DNA from 4 places in the Bacillus sp. BC08 genome. Region 1 is predicted to be linked to each of the others. Evidence: riboswitches for the same ligand, from Rfam matches in the RefSeq annotation. Region 1 holds a riboswitch; each other region holds the start of a gene.
What was found. A riboswitch is a leader RNA that binds a small molecule or an ion and turns the genes downstream of it on or off. The one in region 1 is predicted to bind thiamine pyrophosphate.
Positions count from the first base shown of each region.

Region 2: linked by a shared signal. The riboswitch ahead of tenA (thiaminase II) and the one ahead of ACXVYO_RS18300 (energy-coupled thiamine transporter ThiT) in region 1 are both predicted to bind thiamine pyrophosphate.
Region 3: linked by a shared signal. The riboswitch ahead of thiC (phosphomethylpyrimidine synthase ThiC) and the one ahead of ACXVYO_RS18300 (energy-coupled thiamine transporter ThiT) in region 1 are both predicted to bind thiamine pyrophosphate.
Region 4: linked by a shared signal. The riboswitch ahead of thiM (hydroxyethylthiazole kinase) and the one ahead of ACXVYO_RS18300 (energy-coupled thiamine transporter ThiT) in region 1 are both predicted to bind thiamine pyrophosphate.

Region 1 covers NZ_JBTGPA010000035.1:63,590-66,794, forward strand. Annotated here, with positions in the region: gene ACXVYO_RS18295 (sensor histidine kinase) at 1-1,216, shown strand, start outside; gene ACXVYO_RS18300 (energy-coupled thiamine transporter ThiT) at 1,425-2,096, opposite strand; TPP riboswitch at 2,183-2,284, opposite strand; gene ACXVYO_RS18305 (FeoA family protein) at 2,479-2,706, shown strand; gene feoB (ferrous iron transport protein B) at 2,703-3,205, shown strand, end outside.
Region 2 covers NZ_JBTGPA010000031.1:528,582-531,786, forward strand. Annotated here, with positions in the region: gene ACXVYO_RS13400 (homoserine dehydrogenase) at 1-134, opposite strand, end outside; gene ACXVYO_RS13405 (heterocycloanthracin/sonorensin family bacteriocin) at 502-840, opposite strand; gene tenA (thiaminase II) at 1,171-1,860, opposite strand; TPP riboswitch at 1,984-2,089, opposite strand; gene ddlB (D-alanine--D-alanine ligase) at 2,164-3,078, opposite strand; gene pdxR (MocR-like pyridoxine biosynthesis transcription factor PdxR) at 3,083-3,205, opposite strand, start outside.
Region 3 covers NZ_JBTGPA010000040.1:41,354-44,558, reverse strand. Annotated here, with positions in the region: gene thiC (phosphomethylpyrimidine synthase ThiC) at 1-1,379, opposite strand, end outside; TPP riboswitch at 1,492-1,607, opposite strand; gene lldP (L-lactate permease) at 1,679-3,205, opposite strand, start outside.
Region 4 covers NZ_JBTGPA010000030.1:101,363-104,567, reverse strand. Annotated here, with positions in the region: gene topB (DNA topoisomerase III) at 1-664, opposite strand, end outside; TPP riboswitch at 893-1,002, shown strand; gene thiM (hydroxyethylthiazole kinase) at 1,075-1,881, shown strand; gene thiE (thiamine phosphate synthase) at 1,898-2,557, shown strand; gene ACXVYO_RS10160 (anaerobic C4-dicarboxylate transporter family protein) at 2,681-3,205, opposite strand, start outside.

The sequences.
Region 1 (3,205 bases):
AGTAGGGCATGTTACGAAAGTACAATTCCCCGATGTAAAAGGACCCGTAAATCCAATTTATAAAAACACTTTATTTTTGGATAGTATAAAAGAATTTCAAACGGATGTAGTACTAAAAGAGAGTAATCAAATAGAATATTCAACAAAGACAATGGATTATGAAAAAAATGATATAAAATATAAATTATTAATGAAACCGATAAAAGAAAAAGATGGATCTGTAACATATATATATGCGATGGCTTCCTTACAACCTGTAGATGAAGCTGTACAAATGGTGCAAGATTACTACATTTACATCATTGCATTTGTAGTCGTTCTCATTTTTCTAGCTTCGTTCTATTACTCTAAACAAATTGCAAAGCCGTTATTAAAAATAAATGATACAACGAAGAAAATAGCGCACTTAGATTTCACAGAAAAAATACCGATTACTTCAAAAGATGAAATTGGGGATTTATCGAAAAATATTAATGTGCTATCGAATAAACTCCATTCGCATATTGGACAGTTAGAAGAAGATATTGAAAAGGAAAGAAAGTTAGAAAATACGCGGAAAGAATTCATTTCTGGTGTTTCGCATGAACTAAAAACACCGCTGAGTATTATGAAAAGCTGTATTTCTATTTTAAAAGATGGAGTAGCTGAGCATAAAAAAGAGTACTATTTTCAAGCGATGGAACGAGAAGTAGACAAAATGGATACTTTAATTTTGGATATGCTGGAGTTAGCTAAATTTGAGTCAGGCACATATAAAATGAAAAAGGATCCATTTTATATTGATACAGTAATTGAAGATATATGTGAACACCTTTCTGTGGACATAGAGAAAAAAGAACTGCATGTGCATAAAAATATATGCTCATTTGAAGTAGTCGCAAATCAAGGACGGATTGAACAAGTCATCGTGAACTTCATTACGAATGCCATACGTTATACACCAAATAAAGAAGATATTATTATTTCTACAATAGATGAAAAAGATTGTATAAAAGTATGTATTGAAAATAAAGGTACTCACATTGAAGAAGAACAATTAGATAAAATTTGGGATCGTTTTTATCGCGTGGATACAGCTCGTCAGCGTTCACAAGGTGGGACGGGGCTTGGGCTTGCCATTTCAAAGAACATTTTAGAACTACATGATGCTGAATATGGGGCAGAAAATACAGAAGATGGTGTATTATTTTACTTCTATTTATCGAAAAAAGCGTAGACAATGTAATCTACGCTTTTTTAACTTATTTTCATATTATCTTTACCTAATCTTTATTTTTAAGCGATATAATCTGGTTAGAAAATGAGGTTATGTAAGGAGTCGATGAACCGTGCATAGCAAGTGGCTAAGTATAATGGTATTTATTTTCTTTTGTGCATTTATTGTATTTTTAATCGATATTACGATATGAAAAAAAGAGCGCTCATTAAGCGCTCTTTTTCTTCGAGTTCAGTTGATAAGCATTGATGCTTTTGAATAAACGTGGTGAAGTAAGAAATAAAAAGATAAGTAAAACGGTACATAGAATATAGGAACCAATCATTGTGCTACCGTTAAATATTAAAGAATATAGAACTGCTGATTGACCTTTTGGTGCATATTGTCCCCAGAAAATAATTCCAGCGATAAAGTGACAGAAGTAGCGAGCGAAGCTACCAACAAATGTAGCAAGAATAATGTAACCAATAACTTTCTTTCCTTCGTTTTGTTTTTGTAAAGGTTTGTCTTTACGGCTACTTAAACTGGATTGTTCTAAGCTATTTTCATTGGATGTTAAAAGTGCTTTTTGAATTGGACGATAGAATAGACCAGCAAATCCAATGAATGCGAAAGCAACGAAGTATTCAATTAGTACTTGAATTGGTGTGACGATAATGGCATCGCCTACGACAATTTGTAATAATCCCCAAATTAAGCCTCCTAAGAAAGCCATTTTGAAGCCCCAGCGGTATGCGATAATAAAAATAGGAATCATAGCGAATGAGATGGAACCGCCTGTTGCTGATAGTTTGATTGAAAGTGGTAAAATGTCGATGACCAAGGCGAAGGCTGCAAGAATTGCAGATTCGATCATCGCTTGTAAATTGGTGTTACGCATGTTGTCTCCCCCTAAATCCAAGTTGTACAAAAAAGAATAGATATCATAGGAGGATACGAAATACGTAAATAAAAAAGAGGTATGTATTTCGGACGTTTGCACAATCCCTGCGTTAGCATTAACTAACAGGTTCGAAGGGTCGGAACGAAGTGTTCCCTCTCAGCGGCATGGCTCCCCCAGTGATAACGAGATTCTTTATTTGCTATTGTTTATTGTAAGCGAAATGGATGAGAATGGCAAACGAATGTAGTATGACAATTATTGAAATAGAATTGTAGTGAAATGTTAATAAATATGAAGCAAAAGGGTATAGTCCAATTGAAATAGAGTGTGCTATAATTTTTCTGAAAATAATTATCATTCTCTTCTGAGGGGGAAGGTTATGAGCTTAGTAGATATTAAAATCGGTGAGAAAGTGCTAGTGAAAAGTGTTCAGTCTTTAGATTATTTACTAAAGAGAAGATTGGCTGCTTTCGGTCTTTCTGAAGGAAGCGAACTTCGCATGAAGCAAAAGGCGATGTTCAAAGGTCCTTGTACATTGGAGTGTCGTGGACAGTTAATTAGTATTCGTCATTGTGACGCGAAAATGATAAAGGTGGAATTAGCGTGAATAAGGTAGCTTTGCTAGGGAATCCAAATACAGGGAAGACATCATTATTTAATGCACTTACTGGTTCTTATGAGTATGTAGGGAACTGGAGCGGTGTAACAGTAGAAAAGAAAGTTGGTAAATTAAAAGATAAGCAAGGGACATTAATTGATTTACCAGGTGTTTATGATTTGAATCCAGTTTCGCGTGATGAAGGTGTCGTTACAAATTTTCTACTAACAGATGAATTTCATCATATGTTAAATATAGTGGATTCTTCACAATTCGAGCGAAACATGCATTTAACGCTGCAATTACTTGAATTTGGAAAGCCAGTCTCAATCGGATTAAATATGGTTGATGTGGCAAAGCAAAGAGGCATTGTAATTGATGTAAAACGATTATCAGAACGATTAGGTGTAACAGTCGTTCCTGTCGTTGCAAGAAGCGGAAAAGGCTGTGAAGAACTACTTGCTACTCTTAAAGAAAATGATAAAAACGAGAAAAAGCCATTCATTAT
Region 2 (3,205 bases), on a different contig from region 1:
TCACATGTTACTGTGTGTTTCATGTTATTAAATTCATTTAATAACAGTGTCAATTCATCTCTGTTTCCGTATAAATCCCTTGCTATTTTTCTCTTTAGTTTGTACGAATGGATAATAGATTTAAGTTCAATCATTTTAATACACTTCCTAATAAAATTTTACTTACCCCAATATTAAAAAAATAAACAGTACTTTTAAATCTTATTTAAAATACACTCAAGTATATTCTTTTACTATTGATTAACATTACATTAACCTTACATAGTTGTAATAATTTCTTTCGCTACCCACTAACTAGAAGCAACAGATTTCTTATTTGATGATAAAAATATGAAAAAGCAATGATTAGGTTTTAAATCTAGTCATTGCTTTTTCGATTTTATCTTGATTTACAACTAAAAATCTAAATATCTTTCTTTCACTTGAATGCTATATGTGTTTTAATTAAATTCTTTTATAAAAATTATATAATGCTTCACTAATGGATTCCTTTTTCTCCTATCAATATTCATATGTTACAATAGTACCAGTTGTATCAGTAGTACCATTAAAACCACCAAAACAATTAGAACAACTACCACAGCTACTACAGCCTCCACAACCGCCACAGCCTCCACAACCAAAACAACCGAAGCAACCAATACAACGGAACCCACCACAACGAAATCCACCACAGCGACCCGCACAACCGCCACAACGACCACCACAACCTCCACAGCGACGAACAGCATCTTCAATATAGTAATATGGATATTGGTTTTGCTGGTCCCAATACACAATATTTCCAGACTGGTAATCATTAAGGCTTAACGCTTGTAGTTCTTGTTGAAACTTATTCATTTTTATGACCTCCATTTATAAACTTCAACCTTTTCAATGCTTTCCTATATTTCTGTTCGTTAAATCTAAGTAGAAATAGCGCTATAAACTAAGTTCAATACGTACACCTACAAAATATGACCTATCACTAGATGATGCACCTTGTTCATGTACCTATTTTTCGGTTATTTTTCCACGGGCTCATTTTTATAAAGTGAAACTTTAATCAGTGGGGGTTTTCTTCATCCCCCACTGATTATCAGCCCTCGTCAATCGGGCTGCCCATTAAAGCGGGATAAATTAAAAAAAGACGCACTTAGATTGATGCGCCTTTTGCGATACCTCTTCTCTTTATCCTATTACGTTTTTCTCTTCTGTACTCGCTGGCCACTCTTCTAATGTATAAGCCATTTCCCAAAATGAATATTCATATTGACTGCTAATAATAAAATGTTGTTTCATTCGATTTCGGTCTGCCTCTGTTACTTTTTCAGCGATAGTATCTAACCGTGTAATTTGCTCTTCAACTAATGTACGGAACCAATCAGATCCGTAAGCAGAAATCCATTCGTTATAAATTGGTTCTTCTGGCTGACACTCTTTTAAACGCTCACCAATTTCATAATACAACCAATAACAAGGTAAAATTGCTGCAATGATATCACCTAAATGCCCTTCATACGCAGCACGATACATATGTGAAGTATATGCGTATGCAGTTGGAGCAGGGATAAAATTATCTTTTTCTTCTTGTGTAATCCCTAGTTTCTTCGCAAAATTTTCATGTAAGGATAATTCTGCTTCATATGTATTTTGAGCATGGTGTGCCATACGAGCTGTCGTTTCTAATTCCAATGCTTTTGCAGCTCCTAAAGTTTGTACTCTAGCAAAGTGACTCAAATAATACGAATCTTGAAGCACATAATAGCGAAAACTAGCTAAATCTAACGTTCCTTCACCAAGCTTTTTTACAAAAGGATGATGAAAACTAGCTTCCCAAATTGAGTCTACTTCTTTACGTAATGATTGTGAAAAAGTCATTTGAATCCCTCCAATTATGTATGAAATTTAAGTATTTACCCACCATTATTAAATCTGTAAAACAAAAAAACTTTCTTTACAGGCGTAAAGAAAGTGAAATTGACAGTTTTTATTCATAAAATAGCAATGTCTTTCCCACTTCCCTACGCTGGCATTAACCAGATCAGGTACTAAGAGTCTCAAATTCCAATTTGATCTCAGCCTATAATAGGCCCCCCTAGTGGATAAAATATTTAATTTTCGTATTGTATTCATCATAACATACTTCATGTAACTGTCAAAAATTATTCATGATACCTCTACTTAAAAGCCTTCTTCTTTTCTTACTCTTAATGAAGTTTCAATAATCATATCTAATAGTTTACTATATTCAATTCCCGCTGCAGCTGCACTTTTTGGTAGTAAACTCGCTTTCGTCATCCCTGGTAATGTATTAATCTCCATTACATATGGAATACCATCCTTCACCATCATATCCACCCTTGCATAAACGCTGCACTTTAATGCTTTATAGCAAGCCAGTGAAGCCTTGTTTACACGTTCCTTAAGTTCAGCTGGAAGTTCGATAACCTCTTCAATTGTACTAGTATCATCATATTTCGCATTGTAATCAAAGAACTCAGCAGCATGTTGAATCGAAATGATAGGTAACTGTTTTCCATCAAAAATAGAACATGTAATCTCGTCACCTTTTATATATTTCTCAATTACTACTTCAGAATCCCATTCGAATACAGTTTCCAGCATTGAAATTAATTCGTCTTTATTATAGACAATCTTTACCCCGACACTTGAGCCACCAGAGTTTGGTTTTACCACTAACGGAAATCCTAACTTATTTAGTTCCTCAAGATTTAGATCCTCCATTTTTGTAAGTTCAATCCAATCTGGCGTTTCTATTCCTTCATAACGTAAAATCTTTTTCGAAATATTTTTATCCATACATATACCGCTAGATAACATATTGCTGCCGCTATAAGGAATACCTAAACTTTCAAGTGTTCCTTGAACTGTCCCATCTTCTCCGTATTTTCCGTGTAATGCGAGCAATGCAAAATCAATATCTTTCGCTTTTTCGATTAAATCCATTTTTTCATTTAACGTAATTGGTACGATTTCATATTTATTTTTATCTAAATTTGCAATTATTTCATTTCCAGTCATAATTGATACTTGTTTTTCAGAGGATACTCCCCCCATAATAACGCCAATTCTCATTTCCTCAACTCCAAATTTCATTTTTTATTGTATCACCAATTATTTTGATTCCCCGAACTATTTCTTCTTCTTTTAAACGTGAAAATCCTAATCGAAACGTGTTCGCTCCTCCTCCATCAGAGTAAAA
Region 3 (3,205 bases), on a different contig from region 1:
TTCGGTAAACCTAAATGTTCTTTCGGCGTTACATAACAAAGCATCGCCGTTCCAAACCAGCCAATCATTGCAGCCCCAATTGCGGATGTAATATGGTCATAACCTGGTGCAATATCTGTCGTTAACGGTCCAAGTGTATAGAACGGCGCGCCCTGACAAATATCAAGCTCTTTCTCCATATTCTCTTTAATTAAATGCATCGGTACATGCCCAGGTCCTTCAATCATCACTTGCACATCATGTTTCCAAGCAATCTTCGTTAATTCACCAAGTGTTTCAAGCTCAGAAAACTGTGCTTCGTCATTTGCATCTGCAATCGAACCTGGACGTAATCCATCTCCAAGAGAGAACGAAACGTCGTACTGCTTCATAATTTCACATATTTCTTCAAAATGAGTGTATAAGAAGTTTTCTTTATGATGGAATAAACACCACTGTGCCATAATTGAACCACCACGTGAAACGATACCTGTCGTACGCTTTGCAGTAATCGGAATGTAACGGAGTAATACGCCTGCGTGAATCGTAAAGTAATCAACACCTTGCTCCGCTTGCTCAATTAACGTATCACGATACACTTCCCACGTTAAATCTTCTGCAATTCCGTTTACTTTTTCCAGCGCTTGATAGATCGGTACAGTTCCGACTGGTACAGGCGCATTACGAATAATCCACTCACGCGTCGTATGAATATTTTTACCTGTAGATAAATCCATAATCGTATCCGCACCCCAGCGCGTTGCCCACGTCATCTTCTCTACTTCTTCTGCAATAGAAGAAGAGACAGCAGAGTTTCCGATATTTGCATTGACCTTCACGTGGAAATTACGTCCGATAATCATCGGCTCTGCTTCCGGATGGTTAATATTCGCTGGTAAAATGGCACGGCCTTCTGCGATTTCCTTACGAACAAACTCAGGCTCCACTCCTTCACGAATCGCAACATATTCCATCTCAGACGTAATGATGCCATTACGTGCATAATGCATTTGCGTAACGTTTGCCCCTTGCTTCGCTCTAAGCGGCTGGCGATCCATTTGCGGAAAAACAGGTGTATGTTTCGAAGCCACTTTTACACCGTCATCCTCTGGTTTCACTTCGCGCCCTTCGTATGCTTCTACATCTCCGCGCTCCAGAATCCAAGAATGGCGCGGCGTTGGAATCCCCTTTTCCAGCTCCACTTTATACGCAGGATCTGTATAAGGACCGCTCGTATCATATACACGAATTGGCGGATTCGGAATGCCGTTCGTTTCACTTTGTTCAATCTCGCGCATCGGCACTTTCATACCCGCGCGTGGTCCATCCACATACACTTTCTTACTTCCTGGTAAACTCGATTTCAATTCAATTTGCTCAGCTGAAACAGACTGTTTCATAACCTTTGTTGCCCCCCTGTACGTGACAAGGACAAGATATGGCCAGCGTATGCCAAAATAAAAAGAGCCAGGTCCATAAAAAAATAAGGACCTGGCTCATAAAGACATCATTATGTAAAGCCGTTAACTTCCCTACGCTGGTACGAGCCAGATCAGGTCCAAAGGGTTAAGAAGTTCACGCGCTTCTCTCTCAGCCTACGCATACGTTAGGCACCCCTAGTTTATCACTGATTTAATTTTCAATACTTTCCCATCATACACTATAATCTGAAAAATGAAAAGTTTATTTCTTTTGTTGTTTATGGAATCATCCATGTTAAATAATATGCCTGTACATACGTCATAATACCAACAATAATTACGAAGAATAAACTATGCTTCACTGTAAAGCGGAATAAATCTGATTCCTTTCCAGCAAGTCCCACTGCAGCACAAGCAATTGCAATCGATTGCGGAGAAATCATTTTTCCAGTTACACCGCCCGTTGTATTTGCTGCAACGAGAAGTACTTCAGATACACCGACTTGCTGCGCTGTAATCGCTTGTAAATTCGAGAACAGTGCATTCGCTGACGTATCGGATCCTGTTAAAAATACACCGATCCAGCCTAAGAATGGTGAGAAGAACGGGAATAGTCCGCCTGTTCCTGCAAGTGCTAACGCTAATGTAGAAGATAAACCAGAATAGTTTGCGATAAATGCGAATCCTAATACAAATCCGATAGATAGAATTGGCATCTTAAGCTCATTTAGCGTTTCTTTAAATGTTACTACTGCATCTTTTGCACTCATTTTCAAAATAAAGATCGAAATGATACAAGCAATTAAAATTGCTGTTCCCGTCGCTGATAAAACATCGAATTTCAAGATTGCTTCATAAGGCGTCGGTTTATTTACAATTGGCTCTGCTTTCATTACTAGATTGTGTAAGCCTGGAACCTCAAACTTAAACACAAGGCTTTCTAATGCGCCACCTGGAGCAAATAACGCTTTGAAGAAACTTTGGCTCCAAATGACTACCATTACAGTTAAAATAATGAATGGAGACCATGCCTTTACTACTTTCCCTACTGTTAGTTTCGGCATAGATGTTGCTGTCGTCGCAGCTACTTCACTATTTGCTTCTTTAGACTGATAGATTTCTTTCGGCTGCCAAACTTTTAAGAATAGCGATAAACTCACTAAACTTACAAGTGCTGACGTAATATCCGGAAGTTCTGGTCCTAAGAACGTCGCTGTAATGAACTGCGTAATTGCAAATGAGCTCCCCGCTACAAATAGAGCTGGCCATGTTTGTCTTACTCCTTTAAATCCATCCATTAAAAATACGATAAAGAACGGAACAAATAATGATAGAAACGGTAATTGATGTCCAGCCATTTGTCCAATTTTATGTGGATCAATACCAGTTACTTGTCCAGCAACTGTAATCGGAATTCCCATCGCTCCGAACGCTACTGGCGCCGTATTTGCGATTAAACAAAGACCCGCTGCATATAAAGGATTTAATCCAAGACCTGCAAGAAGTGCTGCCGTAATCGCTACTGGTGCACCAAATCCTGCTGCCCCTTCCAAAAACGCTCCAAATGAAAAACCGATTAAAATAACGAGTAAACGATGGTCATTTGTAATGGATAAGACAGATGCACGAATAACATCGAATTGACCTGTTTTTACAGATATTTTATATAAAAATACCGACATAATGATAATCCAAGCAATCGGCCATAGTCCGTATAAGAAACCATATCCGGTCGCTGCCATCGCCATCGTGAACGGCATCTTATAAGCGAATAACGCCACTAAAATTGTGAGTACAACTGTAAT
Region 4 (3,205 bases), on a different contig from region 1:
TCGTTTGTGCTTCGATGCCGTAGTAAGTTTGAGCTTTGAAGTTCTTTATTTCATCTTCACGATTAGCAATCATAGCGACAGTAGGTGTTTGTACACGGCCGCAATTCAGCTGGGCATTAAAGCGAGTCGTTAAAGCGCGAGTCGCGTTAAGACCGATATACCAGTCAGCTTCTGAACGTGCAACTGCTGAAGCGTATAAATTGTCATATGCTTTACCTGGTTTTAAATTAGCGAATCCATCTTTAATCGCTTTATCAGTAACAGATGAAATCCATAGACGTTTGATTGGTTTGTTAACTCGAACCTTATCAATAATCCAACGAGCGACTAATTCTCCCTCACGTCCAGCATCTGTCGCTACAATAATGTCATTTACATCTTTTCTAAGAAGCTGACTCTTCACAGCATTAAATTGCTTCCCTGTTTGTTTAATAACCGTTAATTTCAAACGCTCAGGTAGCATCGGTAAATCTTCTAAATTCCATTGTTTATATTTCACATCATAGCTTTCTGGATCAGCTAATGTAACGAGATGACCTAAAGCCCAAGTAACAATATATTTACTACCTTCAAGATAGCCGTTCCCTTTTTTATCACATTTCAGTACACGTGCGATATCACGTGCAACAGAAGGTTTTTCAGCAATTACAATACTTTTTGCCATATTTAAAAACATCCTTTCAAATTTCCATACGTTAAATATAGCATACATCTTTGTTCTATTCAGTCTTGCTGACGGTTTGAGTTATTTGTGATGAAATATACGTGTGAGAGTTTTACTTATATAAAGGAGAAGAATGGTTGAATCAGGAGAGTTATGATCTCTATCATTCTATAAAAGGAAAGAACTTGTTATTTTACTAGAATAAGAGTAGACTTTGAAGTAGATGAATACTAAACACATGGGAGTTTGTGGATGCAAACTGAGAGTATGACTAATCCGTCATTGACCATTTGAACCTGTTGGATAATGCCAGCGTAGGGAGAGTGTAAAAGCACATGTTCAGGCACTTTGCGTACGCGCAAAGTGTCTTTTTGTGTATCTCCCATCACTATAGTTAGGGGATGAGAAGAATGAATATGAAAGAAATTAGTAAAGTAGTGGATTTGGTGAGAGAATCTAATCCGCTCGTTCATAATATTACAAATGTTGTTGTAACAAACTTTACAGCTAACGGTTTGTTAGCGTTAGGGGCATCGCCTGTAATGGCGTATGCAAAAGAAGAAGTGGCAGAAATGGCTAGCATTGCTGGAGCGTTAGTATTAAATATGGGGACACTTCGTCCTGAAGAAGTAGAAGCGATGTTACTTGCGAGTAAATCAGCAAATGTGAACAATGTACCAGTATTGTTTGATCCAGTTGGTGCAGGAGCAACATCGTATCGAACAGAAGTTGCGAGACATATTCCGGCCGAAATTGATTTAGCGATTATCCGTGGAAATGCAGCTGAAATAGCGAACGTTATTAATGAGAGATGGGAAATCAAAGGGGTAGACGTCGGTGCTGGAAATGGAAATGTCGTAAGTATTGCAAGGCAGGCAGCTGATGAATTAAATACAGTTGCGGTGATTACTGGAAAAGAAGATGTTGTTACAGATGGAGAGCGAACGATTCTTGTTCGAAATGGTCACCCTATTTTAACGAAAGTTACGGGAACTGGTTGTTTACTAACTTCTGTAATAGGAGCATTTGTAGCAGTAGAAAAGGATTATGTAAAGGCAGCAGTAGCTGCATTAACGTTTTATGGTGTAGCTGCGGAACTGGCAGCTGCTAAGACAGTGGAGCAGGGACCTGGTAGTTTCCAAATTGAATTTTTAAATCAGTTAGCGAATACAACTTCAGATGATATTGAGAAGTATGGGAAGATTGAGCTTATATAGTAAGGAGGGAAATTAGATGTCGCGTATTACAAAGGCTGAAATGTCTAGATTGTTATCAGTATACTTTATTATGGGAAGTAACAATTGTACGAAGGAGCCACTACAAGTGTTGAGAGGTGCACTTGAAGGCGGTATAACAATTTTTCAATTCCGTGAAAAAGGGGAAGGGGCTTTAACGGGAGAGAAACGTATTTGTTTCGCAAAAGAATTACAAGCGATTTGTAAGGAGTACGGTGTCCCATTCATTGTAAATGATGATGTGGAACTAGCTATCGAGTTAGATGCAGATGGCGTGCATGTTGGACAAGATGATGAAGGAATTACTTCTGTTCGTGAAAAAATGGGGGATAAAATTGTTGGTGTATCTACACATACAATTGAAGAAGCACGCTGGGCAATTGAAAACGGAGCTGATTATTTAGGTGTTGGCCCTGTTTTTCCAACGAGTACGAAAAAAGATACGAAAGCAGTTCAAGGAACGAAAGGTTTAGCTCATTTTAGAGAACAAGGAATTACAACACCAATCGTTGGGATTGGTGGCATTACAATTGAAAATACAGCTTCAGTTATAGAAGCAGGGGCGGACGGTGTTTCAGTTATTTCTGCGATTAGTTTAGCGGAATCTGCGTATGAAAGTACGAAGAAGTTAGTGGAGGAAGTAAACAGGAGTTTGTAGGAAAAAGAAACTTCACACAAATAGTAAAGAACATAATGGAAGAATGGTCGGTTAAAAATATTTAAACAAACGTTTGATTAAAAAAGCACAAACCTTTTACAATTGTAGGTTTGTGCTTTTTCTTTAAAACATAATTGAAATTAAGAGCATTCCAATTCCGATAGAAGTGAACGTTGCGATTAGACCTGGAATCATAAAGCTATGGTTTAAAACATATTTACCAATGCCAGTTGTACCAGTGCGATCAAAGTTAATGGCAGCAACAATTGTTCCATAGTTTGGAATGAAGAAGTATCCATTTACTGCAGGGAACATCGCGATTAGTAGTGCTGGTGGAATACCGAGTGATAATCCAAGAGGCATTAAAGCACGTACTGTTGCGGCTTGACTGTATAGTAAAATAGATAGAATGAATAATGCGATGGCAAATAGCCATGGTGCACTTGTTACTAGGTGTTGAATTGATCCTTGAATCATATTTAAGTTTCCGTTAAAGAAAGTATCTCCCATCCAAGCGATACCGAAAATAGCAACAACTGCTGTTGCCCCCGCTTTAAAGACGTTACCAGACACGATGCTTTCTACATTTGGTTTGCAGAAAATAATAATAAGAGCTGCGATGGTTAACATAACCATTTCAATTGTGTT